3 regions of the Actinosynnema sp. NPDC023794 genome follow, and region 1 is predicted to be linked to each of the others. Evidence: riboswitches for the same ligand, from Rfam matches in the RefSeq annotation. Region 1 holds a riboswitch; each other region holds the start of a gene.
The links. Region 1 has a riboswitch for S-adenosylmethionine ahead of thrC (threonine synthase). Riboswitches for the same ligand answer to the same signal wherever they lie in the genome.

Region 1 (7,865 bases):
GTCCACCGCGCCGCAACCACTCCGGCCACCACCGGCAACTCCTGAACCGCGTCCGTCGCGCCCTCCGCACCACCGGTTCCCGCCTGACCACCCTGTCGAGGTTCCGGTGGGTGGCCTCGTGACCCGCGAACCCAGCCCTCGCCGCACCGCAGACAACCCGCCAACGACATGCTCCTGCCGGGACGGGCCGCACCTACTACGACTCTCGGCGGCCGGCCCTCAGCCGAACGCGGTCCCATGAACCCGTGCGCATCGGCTGCCGGCGGCCATCGCAGGCCACAGCCCTCAGGCTGCCGCTGACCTCCCCGTGCGGCTCGGCCGCCGTGGTCCCCGGTGGTGTGGTTCTGGGCCAGAGGCGGACCTGGCCCCTCCGCCGCCGGCCTCGCCGGCCGGACCCACGGTTCGAGGGGCACGGGCGTCGCCGCACGCACGTGGTCCGGACGGTGTGGGCAGTGTTCGTCGGACCGCCGCCGCTCCCGAACGCTCTCGGGCTCATGGGCTGCCGCGTGCAGTCGGCTTCGCGGGGGAGGCGGTGTGGCGACCACCTCCGCCGGGCCGCTCTGGAGGCGGGCGGCACTCGCGGTGGGCCTGCCGCGGCCACCCCGGTGGCTCAGCCGTGAGTATCCGGGTGTGAGCGGAGGTCCTGTGCGCACCTGGTCCTAGCGGCACAAGCGGTCCGGGCTACGGCGCTCATCGGGCTGCACTTGGCGAAGTGGGCGTAGTAGGCGGCGTGGGCGATCGGCCTCACCGCCGTCGTTCTCCTCCGTTCTCCGTGGTTCTTCGTGCTCTTCATCCGGGGTGAGGTCGTGAGTCCTCGTGCGTATCTGGTCCCCGCCGCGTTGACGGTGTGGGCGACGGCCTTGGCCGGGCTGCTGTGGGCGTGGTGGGCCGCGCTCGTGATCGGTCTGGTCGCTGCCGTGGTCGGCGGCTTGGCCTTGCGCCGGTGGCGACCGGCAGCGGTGGCGGTGGCCGTCGCGGGTCCGGTGGCGGCGTGCTGGATCGGTGCCCAGGTGCACGGGGCGGCCCACCACCCGTTGCGCGTCGCGGCGGAGCGGGGCACGCCTACCACTGTCCACTTCGAACTGGACAACCGGCCGCACGGCTTGCGCACCAGTGGTTTCGGCTCGCGGGCGAGCGGGGTCGACCTGGTGCTGGTGCGCGGATCGCTCGACGGAGGCGGTCGGATCGCCGTGCTGGCGCCGGCGGCGCGGTGGCGGGACCTCCTGCCCGGCCAACGGGTCACCGCGCGTGGCGCTCTCGCCCCTCCTCGCGAAGGCGAGCTGACGGTCGCGGTGCTGCGGGTTCGCGGGCCTCCGCAGGACGTGACCGAAGCGCCGGTGTGGCAGCGGGTCGCCGAAGACCTGCGTGCCGGACTGCGGAACGCGAGCACCGCGCTCGACCCCGAACCCGCCGGGTTGCTGCCCGCGCTCGTCGTCGGCGACACCTCCGGCCTCCCACCCAGGGTGGTGGAGGAGTTCCGCACGGCGGGTCTCGCCCACGTCCTCGCGGTCAGCGGTGCGAACTTGGCGATCCTCTGCGGCGCGGTCCTGTTGCTGCTGAGGCTGATGCGGGTCGGTCCGCGTGGTTGCGCGGTGGGCGCGATGGCGGCGCTGGTCGGCTTCGTGGTGCTGGCAGGGCCGGAGCCGAGCGTGTTGCGGGCCGCCGTGATGGGTGCGGTGGCGTTGCTCGCGCTGGTCCTGGGTCGGGAGCGGTCGGCGTTGCCGGCGCTCGCAGCCGCGGTGGTGGTCCTGGTGTTCTACGACCCGGAGTTGGCCACTGAGCCGGGGTTCGGTCTGTCGGTGGTGGCGACGGCGGCGCTGGTGCTGCTCGCGCCGAGGTGGGCCGCCGCGATGAAGGAGCGCGGCGTCCCGGTGGGCTTCGCCGAGGCGTTGGCGGTGCCGGTGGCGGCGAACCTGGCCACCGCGCCGCTGGTCGCCGGGCTGTCCGGCCAGGTGAGCCTGGTCGCGGTGGTCGCGAACCTCCTGGCCGCGCCGGTCGTGGCCCCGGCCACCGTGCTCGGTGTGCTGGCCGCCGTGCTGGCGCAGGTGCACGAGCCGACGGCCCGGCTGGTGGTCGAGGTGGCAGGTCCGGCGGTGGGCTGGCTGATCATGGTCGGCAGGCACGCGGCGGCCGTGCCCGGCGCGGCGGTCGGGTGGCCCAGCGGCTGGATCGGCGGGCTGCTGCTGGCCGGGGTGCTGGTTCTCGGCTACGCGATCACCAGGCTGCGCCGGGTGCGGACGGTGGTCGTGGCGGCCGTCGTCGGCGCGGTGGTGGTGGTCGTGCCGCTGAACGTCGTCTCGCCGGGGTGGCCGGTGCCCGGCTGGTCGGTCGTGGCCTGTGACGTGGGCCAGGGCGACGCGGTGGTCCTCGCCACCGCCGAGCGCGACCGGGCGGTGCTGGTCGACACGGGGCCGGACCCGGTGCCGGTGCTGTCGTGCCTGCGGCGGCTCGGGGTGCGGCGCATACCGCTGGTGGTGCTCAGCCACCTGCACGCCGACCACGTCGGCGGGTTGGCGGCGGTGCTGGCTGAGCTGGGTGTGGGCGCGGTGGCGGTGGGGCCGTCGCGAGAGCCGGAGTGGGCGTGGGAGGAGGTGGGGGAACGGGCGCGGACGGCCGGGGTCCGCGTGGTGGAGTTGGGCGCCGGGCAGCGGCTGAGCTGGCCGGGTCTGGAGCTCGACGTGCTCGGCCCGCGCGCGGACCCCGCGAGCGGGACGGACACGAACACGGCGGTCAACGACGCGTCGCTGGTGCTGCGGGCCTCCACCGCGGCCGGGCGGGTGTTGCTGACCGGAGACATCGAACTGGCCGGGCAGGCGGACCTGCTCGGCGGGCACGTGGACCTGCGGGCCGACGTGCTCAAGGTGCCGCACCACGGCTCGCGGTACTCGTCACCGGCGTTCCTCGCGGCGGTCCGGCCGCGGATCGCGTTGGTGAGCGTGGGCGCGGACAACCGGTACGGCCACCCCAGCGGGGTGCTGGTCGACGCGTTGACGAGCCGAGGCGCGCTGGTGCTTCGCACGGACCGGGACGGCGACACCGCCGTCCTGGCCGGCCCGGACGGGCCGCGGGTCGCCCGCAGGAGCGGCGGCCAACCCGACAACGGACAAGGGGAGAACGATGAGGAACGACGTCTGGATCCGATTGCACTCCGGCTGGTCGCCGCAGGGCGACAACCGGGCCGTGGCGTGGGCGCTGTGGCAGCCCGGCTACACCGCGCAACCCTGGCCGACCGACGAGCTCCGGCCGGCGTTCACGTACTACGTGTGCGAGGAACTGCCCAGTGGTGAGCGCGGAATCGTCGCCAGGGCTACGGCCACCGGCGTGATCCGCCTGGCGCAGGTCCCCTCGCCGGACACCGCCTACCGGCTGATCGCCGACGGCCTGTTCGACGCCGACCTCGCCATACCGCCGGAGGAGTGGCACGCCGAGCGCTACAACCAGGAGAAGGCGGAACGACCCTGGCCACAGATGCTCACCGCCTGGCGCGTGGTCACCGAACCGGTCGGCCCGCACGTCCTGCCCGAGCTGACCGCCTTCCCCCGGACCGGGTGGCTCCGCTCCTCCAGGATCGCCCTATGACCACGACAGCCGACGGGAGAGCGCCGGCAGGGCGAAGGAGTTGGCCGGCACTGAGCCGACCTCCGCCGCACGGGTCGCCGGTGTGCCACCCAGGGCCGTACCGACCGCCGCCGTGCCGCCTGGGGCCGGAACCACGGTCCGACCCCGGGCGAGCACGGGCGGAACCGGTCAGTCCTGGAGAGCCTTCAGCACGGCCTCGGCCGACGGCGGGACGTTGGCGCGGGGGCCGACGCGGTCGCCGAGGGCGTCCAGGGTCTTGAGGCCGTCGCCGGTGATCAGGAGCACGGTCTCGGCGTCCGGGTCCAGCCGGCCGGTCTCGATGAGCTTCTTCGCGGTGGCGACGGTGACGCCGCCGGCGGTCTCGGCGAAGATGCCTTCGGTCCGGGCCAGGAGGCGGATGCCCTCGACGACCTCTTCGTCGGTGACGTCCTCGATCGCGCCGTTGGTGCGGCGGACGGCGTCCAGCACGTAGGGGCCGTCGGCGGGTGCGCCGATCGCCAGCGACCTGGCGATGGTGTCCGGGCGAACCGGGGTGACCACGTCGTGGCCCGCCTTGAAGGCGGCCGAGACGGGGGAGCAGCCGGTGGCCTGCGCGCCGAACACGCGGTACGGGGTCTGCTCGACCAGGTCGAGGTCGCCCAGCTCGCGGAAGGCCTTGTCGACCTTGGTCAACTGCGAGCCGGACGCGATGGGCACCACGATCTGGTCGGGCAGCCGCCAGCCGAGCTGTTCGGCGACCTCGTACCCGAGCGTCTTGGAGCCCTCGGCGTAGTAGGGGCGGACGTTGACGTTGACGAACGCCCAGTCCTCGTGCTCGGCGGCCAGTTCCTGAGCCAGCCGGTTCACGTCGTCGTAGTTGCCGTCGACCGTGATCAGGTTGCCGCCGTAGACGGCGGTCATGAGGATCTTCGCCTGCTCCAGCGTGGAGGGGACCAGGACCACCGACTCCCAGCCCGCGCGGGCCGCGGCGGCGGCGACGGCGTTGGCCAGGTTGCCGGTGGACGGGCAGGCCAGGACCTTGAAGCCCAGTTCGCGGGCGGCGGCGAGGGCGACGCCGACCACGCGGTCCTTGAACGAGTGGGTCGGGTTGCCGGTGTCGTCCTTCACCCACACCTTGCGCACGCCGAGGGCCTTGGCGAGGCGGTCGGCCTCGACCAGGCGGGTGCCGCCGGGGTTGGTGTTGGGGTGCGACTCGACGGTGGTCGGCACGGGGAGCAGGCCGCGGTAGCGCCAGATCGACCGGGGGCCCGCCTCGATGTCCTCGCGACGGATCCGACCGAAGTCGTAGGCCACTTCCAGCGGCCCGAAACACTCGAGACAGGCGTATTCGGCGGCGAGCGGCGTCTCGTGGCCGCATTCACGACACGACAGCGCACGGGCAGGACCGAGGTCGAAGGAGGTGGTGGCCGAGGGCACACTGACAGCAGTCATCGCGAGGTATCTCCTCATCTTTCCCGCGCACCGCGGGTCGGAATTGGCACCGTGGTCGCCAGCGGACGCTGTGCGACGGGTTGCCGGGGCTTCTTCGGGCCGATCCCTCTGCCCCTCTGGATGAGCGGTATTCAGTTGTGGACTTCAACTTACGTCACGATCCCGACCCTCAGCCAGAGACGTCCACCATCCGGACGTCTGCCACCCGTGGGAGGATCGCGCCCGTGAGTGCGCCCGCTGACATGCCCGACGCCGTGCACCTGATCCTCGGCGAGGAGGAGTTGCTGGTCGAGCGCGCGGTGCGCGGTGCGTTGGCGGCGGCGCGGAAAGCCGATCCGCAGGCCGACCTGACCCGCGTCCGCGTGACCGATCTCACCCCGCCTGAACTGGCGGAACTGGTGAGCCCGTCGCTGTTCGCCGAAGGGCGGGTGGTCGCGCTGGAGGCCGCGCAGGAGTCCGGCAAGGAGATCGCTGACGCGGTCATCGGCTACGCCAAGGCCCCGGCGGACGGGGTGACGGTGGTGGTCGTCCACAGCGGCGGCGGGCGCAGCAAGGCGGCCAAGGACCTGCCCGCGGCGCTGCGCAAGGCAGGTGCCCGGGTGACCGAGTGCCCCAAGATCACCAAGGCGGCGGACCGGGAAGCGTTCGTGCGCAACGAGATCCGCGCGGCGGGCGGCGGCAAGGCCGATCCGGAGGCCGTGGCGGCGCTGATCGAGGCGGTGGGGTCGGACCTGCGCGAGTTGGCGGCGGCGGCCTCGCAGCTCGTCGCCGACACCGGCGGCAAGGTGGACGCCGAGGCGGTCCGCCGCTACCACCGCGGCCGGGCCGAGGTGACGGGGTTCGCGGTCGCGGAGAAGGCCGTGATGGGTGACCGGGCTGGTGCGCTGGAGGCGTTGCGGTGGGCGATCCAGCTCGGCGTGCCGCACGTGCTGGTCGCCGACGCGCTGGCCGACGCCGTGCGCACGATCGCGCGGGTGTCCGCGGTGGGCCGGGGCGACCCGTTCAAGCTGGCGGGCGAGCTCGGCATGCCGCCGTGGAAGGTGAAGAAGGCCCAGGGCCAGTCGCGTGGCTGGGAGGACCGAGGGCTCGCGTCGGCGATGACGGTGGTCGCGGACCTGAACGCCGACGTCAAGGGCGTCGCCGCCGACTCGGGCTACGCCCTGGAGCGCGCGGTGCTGAAGATCGTCGCCGCCCACGGCCGCCGCTGAGCGCGGAGCCGGTCGTGCGGGTGGTGACCGCGTGACTGCCCGGGCACTGGGTGGCGGGCGTTGGCCGCCGGCTGCCGGCCGCTGGGGTGCCGGCCGCTGGGGTGCCGGCCGCTGGGGTGCCGGCTGGTGAGCGGCTGCCGCGGACGCTGCGAGGCCCGTGTCTGTGAGGTCGACGGCTGCCAGGTCGCCGGGTTGGTGGCTACTGGGTCGCCGGCTGCCGTTGCCTGCCGTTCGAGAGAGCGCAAACGAAAAGCGCCGCCCACCCCCGCGCGGGGGTGGGCGGCGCTTCAGCGTGAAGACCAGATCAGATCTGGTTGGCGCGCCGCGCCAGCGCCGACTTCTTGTTGGCGGCCTGGTTGGCGTGGATCACGCCCTTGGAGACGGCCTTGTCGAGCTTGCGCGACGCGTCCTGCGCCAGCGCGACAGCCTTCTCCTTGTCACCGGCCTCGGCGGCCTCACGGAACTTGCGGATCGCGGTCTTGAGGGACGACTTGACGGCCTTGTTGCGCAGGCGCGCCTTCTCGTTCGTCTTGATCCGCTTCATCTGGGACTTGATGTTCGCCACGCGAAAGCCACCTTTTCCTCGGTCTCGGAGTCGCACCGCGCTTGTCACCGGCTCCGCCCCACGAGGGGGCGGTTTTCCTCCACAGCGGAATGCCGCGCGGGTACGACCGAGAAGGTTATCAGGGCAGCTCACCGCACCGTGAATCGAGCCCTCCCGTCGCCGACCACGACCTCGTAGCCGCCCCTGGCGACCTCGGGCTTGCCCGAGCCGTCCATGTCGCCCGCCGTCACCGCGAGCCGCCGCACGTCGAAGGTCACCTCGACCGCCCGCTGCTCACCGGCCTTCAACGCCACCCGCGTGAAGCCGACCAGGCGCTGCGGCGGCGTGAGCACCTTGCTCACGGGCTGGTGCACGTACACCGGCACGACGACCGTGCCGTCACGCGCACCGGTGTTGGCCACGGTCACCGACACCTTCACCTGGCCGTCCCGCCGCACCTCCGTCGAACCCAACTTCGGCGCGGACGTGGTGAACGTCGTGTACGACAGGCCGTGCCCGAACGCGAACGCCGGGTCGTACGCGGAGCTGGGCGCGGTGTTCGCGCCGCGCACCTGGTCGTACGAGAACGGCTGGTCGCCGACCGTCTTCGGCCACGACACCGGCAGCCTGCCGCTCGGGTTCACCGCCCCGAACAGCACGTCGGCGATCGCGCTGCCGCCCTCGGAACCGGGCAGCCAGCCCGCGACCAGCGCCGGCGCGTCCGCCACGGTGCCCAGCACCTGCGGCCGGCCGGTCAGCAGCACGACCACGACCGGCTTGCCGGTCGCCCGCACCGCGTCCACCAGGCCCTGCTGCGCAGCGGTCAGCGCGGGCTCCTCGGTGTCCGACTCACCCTCCGCGCCCGGGTCCTCACCGAGCACGACGACCACCGCATCGGCGTCACCGGCCTGCGCCACCGCGTCGGCCTGCGTGGCCGCGCTGACCACGTTCGCCGACGGCACGGCGGCCTTGATGCCCTGCAACACCGTCACCGTCGGCGGCATCGGCGACGAGGCCGGCACGCCCTGCCAGCCGACCGTCCAACCACCGAGCTGCCGGGCGACGGAGTCGGCCGAGTCACCGGTCACCACGAGCTTGCCCAC
Region 2 (7,865 bases), on a different contig from region 1:
CGGCGCCCGCGGCGACCAGTGCGACAACTGCGGCAACCAGCTCGACCCCGTCGACCTGAAGAACCCGCGCTCGCGCATCAACGGCGAGACGCCGAAGTTCGTCGAGACCGAGCACCTGTTCCTCGACCTGCCGCAGTTCATCGACGCGCTCGGCGGCTGGCTCCAGACCCGCGCGGAGTGGCGGCCGAACGTGCTCAAGTTCAGCCAGAACCTCATCGGCGACCTGCGCCCGCGCGCCATCACCCGCGACCTGGACTGGGGCATCCCGATCCCGCTCGACGGGTGGCGCGAGCAGCCGATGAAGCGCTTCTACGTGTGGTTCGACGCCGTCATCGGCTACCTCAGCGCGTCCGTCGAGTGGGCCCGCCGCAGCGGGGACGACGACGCCTGGAAGGAGTTCTGGACCGGCGACGCCCAGGGCTACTACTTCATGGGCAAGGACAACATCGTCTTCCACTCGCTGATCTGGCCCTCCCTGCTGCTCGGGCAGAACGGCCAGGGCGCGAAGGGCGGCGAGCCCGGGGCGTTCGGCACGCTGAACCTGCCCACCGAGGTCGTCAGCTCCGAGTTCCTGACCATGAGCGGCTCGAAGTTCTCCACCTCCCGCGGCACGGTGATCTACGTCACGGACTTCCTGGAGCAGTTCGGGCCCGACGCGCTGCGCTACTTCATCTCCGTCGCCGGCCCCGAGAACCAGGACACCGACTTCACGTGGGAGGAGTTCGTCCGCCGGACGAACTTCGAGCTGGCCAACGAGTGGGGCAACCTGGTCAACCGGTCGATCTCGATGGCGCACAAGAACGTGGGCGCGATCCCGAAGCCGACCAGCCCGACCCAGGCCGACCACGAGCTGCTGGAGCTGTCCCGCAAGGCGTTCGACGTGGTGGGCTCGAACCTGCGCCGCTCCCGCTTCAAGCAGGCCTCCTCCGAGGCGATGAAGGTGGTCGGCGCGGCCAACCGCTACCTGTCCGACCAGGAGCCGTGGAAGCTCAAGGACGACCCCGAGCGCCGCGACACCGTGCTGCACACCGCGTTGCAGGTCGTGCAGGACGCCAACGCCCTGCTGACGCCGTTCCTGCCGCACTCGGCGCAGAAGGTGCACGAGGCGCTGGGCGGCACGGGCGTGTGGGCCGCCCAGCCGCAGCTGACCGACGTCCCCGACCTGGACGTGCCCGACCGCGAGTACCCGGTGCTGACCGGCGACTACGCGGCCGAGCAGGCGACGTGGGCGTCCACCCCGATCGAGGTGGGCAGGCTGCTGGCCAAGCCCGCGCCGCTGTTCGCGAAGCTCGACCCCGAACTGGGTGAGACCGGCCCCGAGTGGGCCCCGATCGCGAAGTGACGAAGCGACGAGGCGAACGGCCACCGGTCCCGGAAGCCCTTCCGGCGCCGGTGGTCGACGCCCACACCCACCTCGACGCGTGCGGCGCGGAGACGCCCGAGCAGGTGCGCGAGGTGCTGGACCGGGCCGTGCGGGCGGGCGTGGACCGCGTGATCACGGTGGCCGACGACCTCGACGCCGCGCGCTGGGCCGCCGAAGCCGCCACGTGGGACGACCGGGTGTTCGCCGCCGTCGCCCTGCACCCCACGCGCACGTCGACGTTCGGCGAGGTGGAGCAGGCGGAGCTGGAGCGGCTCGCCGCGCAGCCGAGGGTCGTCGCGATCGGCGAGACCGGGCTGGACTACTACTGGGACTACGCGCCGAAAGCGGCGCAGCACGAGGCCTTCCGGTGGCACATCGACCTGGCCAAACGGGTCGGCAAGCCGTTGATGATCCACGACCGGGACGCGCACGACGACATCCTCGCGGTGCTCGACGCCGAGGGCGCGCCGTCCACTGTGGTCTTCCACTGCTTCTCCGGCGACCTCTCCTTCGCGCGCGCGTGCGTGGAGCGCGGGTTCGTGCTCTCGTTCGCGGGCACCACGACGTTCCGCAACGCCCACGCGTTGCGGGAAGCCGCACTGTGGGTGCCGGAGGACCACGTGCTCGTCGAGACGGACGCGCCGTTCCTCACGCCCCACCCGTACCGAGGTCGCCCGAACGAGCCGTATTGCGCGAACTACACGCTCCGGGACCTGGCGACGCTGCGTGAGACCGACCTCGGTGAGTTGGCCACGAAGATCACCCGAAACGCCGAACGCGTCTTCGGTCTTCGTGACGCGGTGAAGTCGTAGTCCTCCTTACGACGAATGGCGGACAGACTTGCTCCCCTGACGGAGTGACTGAACTCACAAGGGTTGTCGGGGTGTTGGCACAACCCCCGTGAACCCGTTACGGTCCCGTGACCGTGCCCCGAGTCGTGATTCGGGGCGCACCCGCAGTCGGGGCGGGTCACGTTGACACCAGAAGCGAGAAGCCGAACACGCACGGGAGTTGCCGGAGATCACCAGCTGACCACCGACATCGACCGTGCGCGTCGCCGGACTTCGCGCCTTCAGGAGGTATGGCACCCCGTGAACTCGTTCAACGAGGACACCGACTGGTTTACGCCCGTGCAGTCGACACCCGCGACCGGTGTCGACGTCCTGGACAGACCCGGGCCGCCGTCCGAATGGGACACCGCGGTGTTCACCATCACCCCGGACGACGTCCTGGACGTGCTGGGACCGGACGCCGACGCGCTGCTGGAGAGCGCGAACGTCGACGTCGACGAGCTGATCCGGCTGATCAACGCCGAGACCACGCTCCTGCCGCCGATCATCATCCCCGACGAGGTCTCCCAGGACCGGGTCGCGGGCAGCCTGGCCGCAGAGCGGCCGAGCGCCCCGCCCGCCGCGCTGGTCGAAGCCGCGGGGAAGTGGAAGCGGCGCTTCCTGAAGGCCGCGGTGCTCACCGTGCTGGTCACCATCTCCGGCGGCGGCGCCACCGCGATCGCGATGGACAAGTCCGTCACGGTCGACGTCGACGGCGAAGCCACCACCGTCCGCACGTACGAGTCGACCGTGGGCGAGATCCTCGCCGACGAGGGCATCGTGATCGGCGAGCACGACGCGCTGAGCCCGTCACCCCAGGCGAAGGTGAGCGACGGCGGCAAGATCTCGCTGGACCGCGGCCGGCTGGTGAAGATGACGGTCGACGGCGAGCAGCGCGAGGGCTGGGTCCGCTCGGTCACCGTGGACGAGGCCCTGGACCAGTTGCAGGTGAACGACGAGGGCGCTTGGCTCTCCCACGACCGCAACATGGACGTCCCGCTCAACGGCCTCGCGCTCGAGGTCAAGAGCCTCAAGACCATCACGCTCTACGACGGCGGCAACGCGCCGCGGCAGATCCAGACCACGGCCGTGACCGTCGACGAGCTCCTGAAGAACGAGAACCTCTCGCTCGGCCCCGAGGACAAGCTCGAGACGGCGATCGACTTGCGCGTCACCAACGGCGCCGAGGTCCACATCACGCGCACCGGCGTGTCGGTGATCAACGCGACGGAGGCCATCCAGCCTCCCGTCGAGGAGGTCAAGGACGACACGATGATGAAGGGCCAGAAAGAGGTCCTGGACCCGGGCGAGGCCGGCGAGCAGATCGTCACCTACCGCGTCACGGTGAAGAACGGCGCCGAGATCGGCCGCGAGAAGCTGGGCGCGAAGGTCACCAAGGAGCCGAAGGCGAAGAAGGTCAAGGTCGGCACCAAGCTCCCGCCCGACGGCGCGGTCTGGGACGCGCTGGCGCAGTGCGAGGCGACCGGCAACTGGGCCATCAACACCGGCAACGGCTACTACGGCGGCCTGCAGTTCAACAAGGGCACCTGGGACGCCTACGGCGGCAGCCAGTTCGCCGCGTACCCCCACCAGGCGACCCGCGAGCAGCAGATCGCCATCGCCACCAAGCTCCGCGACGCGCGCGGCGGCTACTCGGCGTGGCCCCACTGCCAGCAGAAGCTCGGCTTGCCGTAAGAATGCGCGGGTGACTGAGGATTCGACGACGGCCGGGTCGGGGAGCCAGCTCCTCGGTCCGGCCGACGTCCGTCGGCTGGCCGCCGAGCTGGACATCCGCCCCACGAAGAAGCTGGGGCAGAACTTCGTGCACGACCCGAACACGGTGCGGCGCATCGTGTCGGCGGCCGACCTGCGCCCCGACGACGTGGTGCTCGAAGTGGGGCCCGGCCTCGGCTCGCTGACGTTGGCGTTGCTGCCCTCCTGCCGCGCGCTGGTGGCCGTGGAGATCGACGGGGTCCTGGCGGACCGCCTGCCCGTCACGGTGGCCGAGCGGGCGCCTCAGCTGGCCGACCGGCTGTCCGTCGTGCACGCGGACGCGATGCGCGTCACCCCGGACCAGCTCCCGGTCGAGCCGACCGCCCTGGTGGCGAACCTGCCGTACAACGTGGCCGTGCCCGTGGTGCTGCACCTGCTGGCCGTGCTGCCGTCGTTGCGCACGGGCCTGGTGATGGTGCAGTCGGAGGTGGCCGACCGGATGGCCGCCGGTCCCGGCAGCAAGGTCTACGGCGTGCCCAGCGTGAAGCTCGCCTGGTACGCCGACGCCCGGCGGGCCGGTCCCGTGCCGCGCTCGGTGTTCTGGCCCGTGCCGAACGTGGACTCGGCGCTGGTCGCGTTCGACCGGCACGAGCAGCTGTCCACTGTGGACCCGAAACGGCTGTTCGCCTTGGTGGACGCGGCCTTCGCGCAACGTCGCAAGATGCTCCGGGGCGCGCTGTCGGGCTGGGCGGGCTCAGCGGCCGAGGCGCAGCGGCTGCTCGTCGCGGCGGGCGTCGACCCCTCCGTGCGCGGCGAACAACTGGCCGTCGGCGACTTCATCCGGATAGCCGAGGCCGCGTCCGCTCGGTAGTCGTTGATCTTTCGGCCGAAAGTGTGATTTGCCGGACGATCCTGCTTCAGGCTTGCGTCAGCCGGGCCTGGTCAGGTCTACTCGTGGTGCCATCCCGAGCGGCCGAGAGACCTGGCTCCACGACGCCGCAGCAACCACCCCTCCACGGGGGCAGGTGCTTCCGCCAGGAACGATGGAGGAATCACGTGCCCAGGATGCGAATGCTCACCCGCCGGCGGGTAGTCGACCACGGCCGCCGCACGTCGTCCGCCTGTCGCAGCCGCTGAGCAGCCGCAGGCGCCTCGAACCCCCGCGTCCTTCATCCAGGACACCTTTCTGAGCTGAGCCGTCGGTCACGCGCGCCATGAGCGTGCGCTGCCGCATGCCGTCGTGGAGCGAAACGTGATCACTGTCGAGAACCTCACCAAGACCTTCCCCGGGAGTACCGGGCAGGTTCGCGCGCTGAACGGCGTGAACCTGGACGTCGCCGCGGGCACCGTGCTCGGCGTCGTCGGCCCCAGCGGGGCGGGCAAGTCCACCCTGGCCCGGTGCGTCGCGCTCCTGGAGCGGCCCGACAGCGGCGCGATCCGCGTCGACGGCACCGACCTCGTCTCCCTCGACGGCACCGCGCTGCGCGCCGCCCGCCGGCAGATCGGCGTGGTGCCGCAAGGGGATTCCCTGCTGCGCCAGCGCACCGCCGCGGGCAACGTCGCGCTGCCCCTGGAGGCCGCGGGCGTGGCCGGGCCGCAGCGCCGCACCCGCGTCGCCGAACTGCTCGACCTCGTCGGCCTGACCGACAAGGCGGGCTCGTACCCCGACCAGCTCTCCGGCGGCCAGCGCCAGCGGATCGCGGTCGCGCGGGCGCTCGCCGCGTCGCCGTCCGTGCTGCTGGCCGACGAGCCGACGTCCGCGCTCGACCCCGAGACGACCGGCTCCGTGCTCGCCGTGCTCGACCGGGCGCGCGCCGAGCTCGGTGTGACGGTGCTCGTGGTCACGCACGACATGGGCGTCGTCCGGAAGATCTGCGACGACGTCGCGGTGCTGGAGGACGGCCGCGTGGTGGAGCACGGCAAGGTGCTCGACCTGGTGTCGGACGCCGCGAGCCGCACGGCCGCGTCGCTGCTGCCGGGCGTGGACCAGAACCCGGCGCTGGAGGGCTCGTTCGACCGGGTCGCGGACGTCGTGCTGATCGGCTTCGCCGCCGTGGGCGCGCTGCTGCCCGAGGCCACCAGCCGGTTCGGCGTGGAGCTGAACCTGCTCGGCGGCGGCCTGACCAGGCTCGGCGAGACCCCGGTGGCGCGGTTCCGGGTCGGCCTCAAGGGCGAGCGCGCCGACTCGGCGCTGGAGTGGATCTCGGAAGCGGGCGGCGCGGTGCGACGGACCCTGTCGGGTCCGCAGGGAGTAGCTGCGTGAGGTCTGCGACACCCTGGTCCATCGTGTTCGACGACCTGCTGGTCGCCACCGGCGAGACGTTGTACATGGTGGTCGTCTCCACCCTGATCGCTGTTCTGCTCGGCGCGCCCGTCGGCATCTGGCTTCAGCTCACCGCACCCGGTGGGCTGAAGCCCCGGCCGGTGCTGCACAAGGTGCTCGGGTTCGTCGTCGACCTCGGCCGTTCCATGCCGTTCCTGGTCCTGCTGGTGGTGCTCACCTCGCTGACCAGGCTGCTCCTGGGCAGCACCATCGGGCCGACGGCGGCCATCGTGCCGCTCGCCGTGGGCGCGATCCCGTTCGTCGGCAGGCTGGTCCAGAACGTGCTGGCCGAGGTGCACGTGTCGGTGGTCGAGGCCGCCGTCACCACCGGGTCGTCCACGCTGCGGATCGTGCGCAGCGTGCTGCTCCGCGAGTCGTTGCCCGCGCTGGTCAACGCCATCGGCGTGACCGCGATCGCGCTGCTGGGCTACTCGGCGATGGCCGGCGTGGTCGGCGGCGGCGGGCTCGGCGACCTCGCCGTGCGCATGGGTTACCAGCGGTTCAACGACCGCTACCTGTGGAGCACGGTCGTCGTGCTGGCGGTCATCGCCACCGCGATCCAGTTCACCACCAACCGCGTGGCCCGCGGCGTCGACCGCCGCCGCACCGCGTCCGTCTGATCGTTCTCATCCTCACCTAAGGAATGACATGCGTATTCGTGCTGCCCTGCTGGCCGTGCTGCTGACCGCAGTGGGCTGCGGTAGTGGCGACACCGGCGCCGCGTCGGACCCGAACGCGCCGCTGAAGGTCGGCGTGAGCCCGGTGCCGCACGCCCAGGTGCTGCGGTACGTGGCGGACAACCTGGCCGCGGCGAAGGGCCTGAAGATCGAGGTCGTGGAGTTCACCGACTACGTGCAGCCGAACACGGCCCTGGTGGACGGGTCGCTGGACGCGAACTACTTCCAGACCGTGCCGTACCTGGACACGTTCAAGGCGGAGAGCGGCGCGTCGCTGGAGTGGATCGGGCCGGTCCACCTCGAGCCGCTCGGCGTGTACTCGAAGAAGCACAAGTCGCTGGCCGACCTGCCGTCCGGCGCTCGGGTGGCCGTGGCGAACGACGCGACGAACGAGGCACGCGGCCTGAAGCTGCTGCAGGACAACGGGCTGATCAAGATCACGCCGGGCGCGGAGAAGACGGCGACCATCCGGGACATCGCGGAGAACCCGCGCGGGCTGGAGTTCGTCGAGCTGGAGGCCGCGCAGCTGCCGCGTTCGCTGGACGACACCGACGCGTCCGTGGTGAACGGCAACTACGCCATCGACGCCGGCCTGAAGCCCGCCTCCGACGCGTTGGCGCTGGAGAAGGCCGAGGGCAACCCGAACGCGAACGGCCTGGTCACCCGGACCGACCTGAAGGACGACCCGCGCGTGAAGGACCTGCTGGCCCTGCTCCAGTCGCAGCAGGTCAAGGACTACATCAAGGAAACCTTCTCGGGCTCCGTCCTCTCCGTCTGACCCGAGAGCCCTACCCCCACACCGCGAGAGTCCTACGTTCAGAACGCGCGTGTCCTACGTCCAGGTCGTGCGTGTCCTACGTCCAGGACACCTGAATTCAACGCTCAGGTGTGAGGGCGCGGCAGCCGAAGGGATCAAGAGCGTCCTCGCCGGACGGGCAGGTCAGCGGGGTGACCCTTCG
Region 3 (7,865 bases), on a different contig from region 1:
CGGTGGTAGAAGCCGCTGAAGGTGGCCGCGTGGTCGTCGGGATCCTCCGGCGTCACGAACCCTCCCCCCTCTGGTCCCGGTAACGGGTAGACGGACGAGACCGGGGGTTGTGGAGGAAATCCGGTCAAGCGGGCTGCCGGGCCGCCCTCTTCCCGACCACGCGCAGCAACCGGACCCAGGCCGACCACTCGGCCGGCCGCACGGGCGGGTGGCCGGCGGCGCGGGCCGCGTCGTCGAACAGGTCCTCGATGAGGGCGTCGTGCAACCACCGCACGGCCAGCGGCCAGGCCAGCCGCATCAGGCCGCGCGGCCGACCGATGAGAGTGTGCCGCAACCCGCCCGGGACCGCTTCCAGGACGTGCGCGCCGATCAGGCCGATGCGCGGGTCGAAGGTGAACTCGGCGCGCTGACCGGGCACGTAGGCGGTGCAGCGGTAGCGCACGAAGGCGTGCCCGCCGTCCGCGCCGACGCCGAGCGGCCGGTCCAGCACCAGGGGCGGCCACCGGTCGGACGGCCACAGCTCGACGACCCGGTCGACCAGCCCCGCGCTGTCGGGGAACAACCGGGTGTGCACGTTCTCGATCATCACGACACCACCTCCGTACGGAACCGTATGGTCCGTCCATACGGTAGCGTACGGAGTCATGGCACGGCGGACGCGCGACGACTGGACCCGGGTGGCCCTGCAAGCGCTGGTCGAGGGTGGGGTCGCGGCCGTGGCGGTGGAACCGCTCGCGGCGCGCATGGGCGCGACCAAGGGCAGCGCCTACTGGCACTTCCCCAACCGGGAAGCCCTGCTCAAGGCCACCCTCGAACGCTGGGAACGCGCGCACACCGAGGCCGTGATCGAGCTCGTGGAGTCGGTGTCGGAGCCGTTGGAGAGGCTGCGGCTGCTGTTCTCCACCGTGCTGGAGGACGTCGAGCACAGCGCGGTCGAGCTGGCCATGCTCGCGGCCAAGGACGACCCGGCGGTGGCGCCGGTGCTCGGCCGCGTCACGGAGCGCCGCATCGGCTACATGGAGGAGCTGTTCGTCGGGCTGGGCTTCGCCGCCGACGTCGCGCGCCGGCGGGCCGTGCTCGCCTACTCGGTCTACCTGGGGCAGGCCCAGCTGCTGTCGTCCACCCCGCACCTGGTCACGGCGCGGCGGGCGTTGCTGGAGGAGACGCTGACGCTGGTGCTGTGCCGTGGCTGACGCGTTCCGGTTCGCGATCAGGGTCAAGCCGGGCGCGAAGCGCGAGGCCGTCGGCGGCCGGTGGGGTGACGGCGCCCTGGTCGTCGCGGTCGCCGCACCCGCCGTGGAGGGCAAGGCGAACGAGGCCGTCCGCAAGGCGCTGGCCAAGGCGTTCGGCGTGCGCAAGCAGGACGTCGAGGTGGTCGCCGGCGAGCGCGGCCGGGACAAGGTCGTGCGGGTCGACCCCGCCCCGGCCGCTGCCGCCGAGGTGCTGGCGCGGCTGCTGGACGGCTAGGCCGCCGGCGTCCGCAGGGCGTGCGCGAGGGCGTCGGGCCCAGCGCGGTCGGACCGCCCGTCCACGCTCGGCGGCTCTGCGCCCGGTGGCCGGGCCGGCGCCGGAGCGGAGGAGCGCGCCGGTGGTGACCAGCGCGATGGAGATCGTTCGCAGCCGCACCGTGACTCCAGCAGGGAGGGGGAGGTGACGGGGCGGCGGACCCCGTCGTCAACACGCGCAGGTTCTGCGTGGTTCGCGCCGGCGACGCTCGGCTGGTGACGCTGCGTGCGGTGCCGGATTCGTCCATTTCGGTATCACCAGGGAGAATGACCCTGTCGGGTGACGGAGCGGCGGCGTGGAGGTCGAGTGGGCGATGTGACGGGCTACTTGGGCATAGCCGCCGCGGTCCTGCTGCTCTCCGTCATCGCGGTCAGGGTGTCGATCCGGCTCGGTCTGCCGTCCCTCCTGCTCTACCTCGGCATCGGGGTGCTGCTCGGCGAAGCCGTGGTGGGCATCCAGTTCGAGGACGCCGACCTGACCCGCTCGCTCGGCACGGTCGCGCTGGTGCTGATCCTCACCGAGGGCGGTCTCACCACCCGGTGGAGCGCGGTGAAGCCCGCGCTCGGACTCGGCATCGCGCTGTCGACGGTCGCCGTCGGCGTGAGCATCGCGGTCACCGGGTTCGCGCTGCACTTCCTGCTGGACATGGACTGGCGCACGGCACTGCTGTGGGGCGCGGTGCTGTCGTCGACCGACGCCGCGGCGGTGTTCAGCGTGTTGCGCGGGGTGGGCGTCGGCAAGCGGCTCATCGGCGCGCTGGAGCTGGAGTCCGGCATCAACGACGCGCCGGTCTACATCGCCGTCGTGCTGCTCGCCTCGCCCGACCCGATCACGTGGACCGCGCCGCTGCTGATGGCCTACGAGCTGGTCGCGGGCGCGGTGATCGGGATCGTGCTCGGCTGGGTCGGCGGGACCGGGCTGCGCCGGGCCGCGCTGCCCGCCACCGGCCTGTACCCGCTGGCCACGGTCGCGGTGTGCCTGCTCGCCTACACCGTCGGCGACCTCGCGCACGCGTCCGGCTTCCTGGCCGTCTACATCGCCGCCCTCGTGCTCGGCAACGCCCGCCTGCCGCACCGGGCGGACACCCTGTCGTTCGCCGAGGGGCTGGGCTGGATCGCGCAGATCGGGCTGTTCGTCCTGCTCGGCCTGTACGCCTCGCCCGGCCGGCTGCTCGACGCGCTGGTGCCCGCGCTGGTGGCGGGCGCGGTGCTGGTGCTGCTGGCCCGGCCGCTGTCGGTGCTGTGCGCGGCGCTGCCGTTCCGCGTGCCGTGGCGGGAACAGGTGTTCGTCTCGTGGTCCGGGTTGCGCGGCGCCGTGCCGATCGTGTTCGCCCTGATCCCGCTGATCCAGGGCGTGGGTGGGGCGCAGCAGCTCGTGGACGCGGTGTTCGTGCTGGTCGTGGTGCTGACCGTGGTGCAGGGCACGACCCTGCCGTGGCTGGCCAAGTGGCTGGGGCTGGTCAAGTCCGGCGAGGCGCACGAGGTGCAGGTCGACTCGTCGGCGCTGGACGACCTCGGCGCGGAGCTGCTCCAGGTCCGCATCCAGCCCGGCTCCAAGCTGCACGGCGTGTACCTGTCCGAGCTGCGGCTGCCGCCGGGCTCGTCGGTGAGCCTCGTGGTGCGGGACGCGAACGGCTTCACGCCGCAGCCGACGACTCGCTTGCAGGAGCACGACCAGCTGCTGGTGGTGTGCACCGAGGCCATGCGCACGGCGACCGAGCACCGCATCCGCGCCGTCGACCGGGCGGGTCGGTTCGCGCGCTGGAAGGGCGACGTCGGCCTGCCGTGAAGTGTCCGGATGGGACGTCCGGCCGTGACGCGCCCGAGGTGCGACACCCCGCCGTGGCGCTCCCAGGATGTGAACGCCCCTCGACGGGGACGCGCGGGCTGGGTTAACTTCGAGGCGAGGTCATGAGTGCCAGCGCTAAGCCCAGGCTTGCTGGCCGGCAACCCTCCTACCGCGGTGGGGTGCCCCTGGTGAGGACCTGGCCTGGCGCGCAGGGCGCCCGGCAAGCGCGGGCTCCCTCTCCGGCGGGGTGTCCCCGGACCCCCGGAGGGCGTCATGACGATCGCAGTTCCCCTCACCACCACCGCCGCGCTGCCCCGTGTCGTCGGCGCGTCGCTGCGCGTGCCGTTGGTCACCGGTGAACGCGTCGAGTACGCCAACCTCGACCACGCGGCCAGCGCGCCGTGCCTGGAGCAGGTCCGCGACGCCGTGGACGAGGTGCTGCCCTGGTACGCCAGCGTGCACCGGGGCGCGGGCTTCGCCTCGCAGGTCAGCACCAAGGTCTACGAGCAGGCCCGCTCGTCGGTCCGGCGGTTCCTCAACGCCCGCGACAGCGACGCCGTCGTGTTCGCCCGCAACACCACCGACGCGCTGAACCTGCTGGCCAGGAGCCTGCCCAGGCACACCGCCGTGATCCTGTTCGACACCGAGCACCACGCCGCGCTGCTGCCCTGGCGCGGCCCGAACGTGCGCCGCCTGCGCACGCCCGACTCGCCCGCGCGGGCCGTGCTGGAGCTGGACCGGGCGCTGCGCGAGGCGCCGGTCGGCCCGCGGCTGGTCGTGGTGACGGGCGCGTCCAACGTGACCGGCGAGATCTGGCCGGTGGCCGAGCTGTCCCGGGTGGCCCGCAGGCACGGCGCCCGGATCGCCCTGGACGCCGCCCAGCTCGCGCCGCACCGGCCGGTGGACGTGCGTGCGCTGGACGTCGACTACACCGTGCTGTCGGGGCACAAGGTCTACGCGCCGTTCGGCGCGGGTGTGCTGGTCGGCCGGTCGGACTGGTTGCAGGCCGCCGACCCGTACCTGGTGGGCGGCGGTGCGACGGCCCACGTCACCGACCACGGCGACCGGCTGGGCGTGGCCTGGTCGGCGGTGCCCGAGCGGCACGAGGCGGGCACGCCGAACGTGGTCGGCGTGCACGCGCTCGCCGTGGCGTGCGACGTGCTGGGCAGGCACTGGGCGCAGACCACCGAGCACGAGCGCGTGCTGCTGGCGCGGCTGCGCGCGGGCCTGGAGACCGTTCCCGGTGTGCACGAGCTGACGCTGTTCGGCTCGGGCCAGGACCGGGTGGGTGTGGTGAGCTTCACCGTCGGCGGCCAGGACGCCGGCTACCTGGCCGCCGCGCTGTCCGCCGAGCACGGCATCGGCGTGCGTGACGGCGCGTTCTGCGCGCACGTGGCCGTGCACCGGCTCGCCCACGGCGAACGTGCGCTGCGTGCGTCGATCGGGCTGGGCACCACCGAGGAGCACGTGGACCGGTTCGTGGCCGCGTTGCGCGCGCTCGTGGTCGAGGGCTCGCGGTGGGAGTACGAGGTCCGGGACGGCCGTTGGGCGCCGCTGGACGACCAGCGCGCGCTCCCGCCGTTCCTGCGTTGACCCCGATACTGGACAATGGCCCGGTGAGCACCGATCCCAACACCGAGCCGGACACGCCGGACCAGCCGGACGCACCGCTGCCGAAGCGACGGGTCCTGCTGCTGGCCGTCATCGCGCCGCTCGTGTTGGCGCTCGACCTGGTCACCAAGATCATCGCGGTGGAGAACCTGGAGGGGCGCGAGCCGATCGAGCTGCTCGGCGGCCTGCTCTACCTGCCGCTGATCCGCAACACCGGCGCCGCGTTCGGCCTGGCCGAGGGCTGGACGGTGATCCTCGCCCTGATCGCGTCCGGCGTGGTCGTGTTCATCCTGTGGATCGCGCGCCGGCTGCGGTCGGTCGGCTGGGCCATCGGCCTCGGCCTGGTCCTGGGCGGCGCGATGGGCAACCTGGTCGACCGGATCTTCCGCGGCCCCGGCCCGCTGCGCGGCGGCGTGGTCGACTTCATCTCGGTGCTCGACCCGTGGGGCAACTTCTTCCCCGTGTTCAACCTGGCCGACTCCGCGATCTGCGTGGGCGGTGGCGTGATCGTGCTGATGGCGTTGCTCCAGCGCGATTACGACGGCACCCGCGTGGAGAAGAAGTCCAGCGAGAAGAAGGCGGGCGCATGAGCGAGTTCGCGAGCGGATCACCCAACGCGGTCGACCCAGCCCTGACCGCACCGAGCGCCGGCGAGGTGTGGGCATGAGCGGCGATTACCGGTCGCTTCCCGTTCCGGACGGTTTGGACGGGATGAGGGTCGACGCCGGTCTGGCCAAGCTGCTCGGCCTGTCCCGGACCGTGGTGGCGGCGTTGACCGAATCAGGTGACGTCGTGCTCGACGGGCAGCCGGCCGGCAAGTCGGACCGCCTGGTCGCGGGCTCCGTGCTGGAGGTCACCCTCCCCGAGCCCGAACGCCCGGTGCAGGTGCAGGCCGTGCCCGTGGAGGGGCTGGTGATCCTGCACGAGGACGACGACGTGATCGTGGTCGACAAGCCGGTCGGCGTGGCCGTGCACCCCAGCCCCGGCTGGACCGGTCCGACCGTGGTCGGCGGCCTGGCCGCGGCGGGCATCCGGATCTCCACGTCGGGCGCCGCCGAGCGCCAGGGCGTCGTGCACCGGTTGGACGTCGGCACGACCGGCGTCATGGTGGTGGCCAAGAGCGAGCACGCCTACTCGGCGTTGAAGCACGCGTTCAAGGAGCGCACGGTCGACAAGCTCTACCACGCGCTCGTGCAGGGCCACCCGGACCCGATCAAGGGCACCATCGACGCGCCGATCGACCGGCACCCCAAGCACGACTACAAGTTCGCCGTGATGGCCAACGGCAAGCCGAGCGTCACGCACTACGAGGTGGTGGAAGCGTTCCGCGCCGCGTCACTGCTCGACGTGCACCTGGAGACCGGCCGCACGCACCAGATCCGGGTGCACTTCTCCGCGTTGCGGCACCCGTGCGTCGGCGACATCACCTACGGCGCGGACCCCGTGCTGGCCAAGCGCCTCGGCGTCACGCGGCAGTGGCTGCACGCCCGCACGCTCGGCTTCCACCACCCGGCCGACAACCAGTGGGTGTCGTTCACCAGCGAGTACCCCGACGACCTCGCCGCCGCGCTGGAATTCCTTCGCGCAGAAGGATATTGAGCCATCCGGGGCGAAACACTTGCGCCCAGCGCGTGACCTCGGACATATCGCTTTCCCCGGATCGTTTGGCTTGCGAAGCTTTTGCCAGACGAGCGTTTGAGGGGTTGGCGATGGACAACAGGTCCCGACTGGTGGCGTTGCTGGGCACCCTGTGCCTGCTCGGACCGCTCTCGATCGACACCTACCTGCCCGCGTTCCCGGGCATCGCCGCGGAGTTCGGCTCGACCGAGTCGCAGATCCAGCTGTCGCTGACGACGTTCATCATCGGTCTGTCGGTCGGGCAGTTGCTCGTGGGTCCGCTGTCGGACTCGTGGGGCAGGCGGCGTCCGCTGCTGGTCGGGATCGGCAGCTACGTCGTGATCTCGCTGTTCTGCGCGGTGGCGCCCAGCGCGCTCGCGCTCTCCGGCCTGCGGCTGCTGCAAGGGCTCGGTGTGGCGGCCGGGTTCGTGGTCGCGATGGCGGTGGCGCGCGACCGGTTCGAGGGTCTCGCGATGGCGCGGTTCATGTCGTTGATGATGCTGGTCAACAGCCTGGGGCCGGTGGTGGCTCCGGTGCTGGGCGGTCAGCTGCTGCGGTTCACCAGCTGGCGCGGCACGTTCATCGCGCTCGCGTTGATCGGGTTGGCCCTGCTGATCGCGCTGGCCGTCGGCCTGCCGGAGACGTTGCCGCGGAACAAGCGGCGTCCGGCGAACCTGCTGCTCACGATCAAGGTGTTCGGCGGGCTGCTGGCCGACCGCAAGTTCGTCGGCTACGCGCTGGCGTCGGCGCTGGCCCTGGGCTCGCTGTTCGGCTACGTCGCGGGGGCGTCGTTCGTGCTCCAGGGCGTGTACGGGTTGAGCCCGCAGCAGTTCAGCCTGGTGTTCGGCGCGAACTCGGTGGCGATCGTCCTGGCCGGCCTGCTCAACACCAGGCTGACGGGCCGGATCATGCCGCGTCCGCTGCTCAAGATCGGGCTGGCGGGTGCGGCGACCGGTGGGGTCGGGTTGCTGGTCGGCGGGCTCGTCGGCGGTGGGCTGGCGACGTTCCTGCCACCGCTGTTCGTGCTCACGATGAGCGTCGGCCTGCTCATGCCGAACGCCGGTTCGCTGGCGATGGCGCGGCACCCGGAGGCGGCGGGCAGCGCGTCGGCCGTGCTGGGCGTGACGACGTTCATGGTGGGCGGCCTGATGGCGCCGCTGGTCGGCGCGGGTGGATCGGCGAGCGTGCTGCCGATGGTGACCGTGATGGCGGGCGCGACGGTGCTGGCAGTGATTCTGTTCGCCACCCTGACCAGGGGCGACATCGGCATCACCAGGGACACCGAACCCGCTGCCGCCCCGGCCTGACCGCGCGGGTCGCGCCACCACCACCGCATCAGGGCC

Region 2: it holds a riboswitch for S-adenosylmethionine, as region 1 does, so the genes downstream of both, AB0H12_RS08570 (methionine ABC transporter ATP-binding protein) here and thrC (threonine synthase) in region 1, are expected to answer to the same signal.
Region 3: it holds a riboswitch for S-adenosylmethionine, as region 1 does, so the genes downstream of both, AB0H12_RS06950 (aminotransferase class V-fold PLP-dependent enzyme) here and thrC (threonine synthase) in region 1, are expected to answer to the same signal.

Annotation. Positions count from the first base shown of each region.
Region 1 is NZ_JBFAFR010000024.1:71,387-79,251, forward strand. Features, by position in the region: gene AB0H12_RS33575 (DNA internalization-related competence protein ComEC/Rec2) at 807-3,287, shown strand; gene AB0H12_RS33580 (hypothetical protein) at 3,322-3,579, shown strand; gene thrC (threonine synthase) at 3,748-5,010, opposite strand; SAM riboswitch class I at 5,022-5,137, opposite strand; gene holA (DNA polymerase III subunit delta) at 5,235-6,218, shown strand; gene rpsT (30S ribosomal protein S20) at 6,523-6,783, opposite strand; gene AB0H12_RS33600 (glycoside hydrolase family 3 N-terminal domain-containing protein) at 6,912-7,865, opposite strand, start outside.
Region 2 is NZ_JBFAFR010000003.1:21,136-29,000, reverse strand. Features, by position in the region: gene metG (methionine--tRNA ligase) at 1-1,342, shown strand, start outside; gene AB0H12_RS08585 (TatD family hydrolase) at 1,339-2,175, shown strand; gene AB0H12_RS08580 (resuscitation-promoting factor) at 2,455-3,888, shown strand; gene rsmA (16S rRNA (adenine(1518)-N(6)/adenine(1519)-N(6))-dimethyltransferase RsmA) at 3,899-4,777, shown strand; SAM riboswitch class I at 4,864-4,956, shown strand; gene AB0H12_RS08570 (methionine ABC transporter ATP-binding protein) at 5,159-6,169, shown strand; gene AB0H12_RS08565 (methionine ABC transporter permease) at 6,166-6,849, shown strand; gene AB0H12_RS08560 (MetQ/NlpA family ABC transporter substrate-binding protein) at 6,878-7,684, shown strand.
Region 3 is NZ_JBFAFR010000002.1:497,006-504,870, forward strand. Features, by position in the region: gene AB0H12_RS06925 (RNA polymerase sigma factor) at 1-56, opposite strand, end outside; gene AB0H12_RS06930 (SRPBCC family protein) at 125-586, opposite strand; gene AB0H12_RS06935 (TetR/AcrR family transcriptional regulator) at 645-1,193, shown strand; gene AB0H12_RS06940 (DUF167 domain-containing protein) at 1,186-1,467, shown strand; gene AB0H12_RS06945 (potassium/proton antiporter) at 1,813-3,294, shown strand; SAM riboswitch class IV at 3,413-3,527, shown strand; gene AB0H12_RS06950 (aminotransferase class V-fold PLP-dependent enzyme) at 3,568-4,887, shown strand; gene lspA (signal peptidase II) at 4,911-5,495, shown strand; gene AB0H12_RS06960 (RluA family pseudouridine synthase) at 5,569-6,504, shown strand; gene AB0H12_RS06965 (multidrug effflux MFS transporter) at 6,615-7,829, shown strand.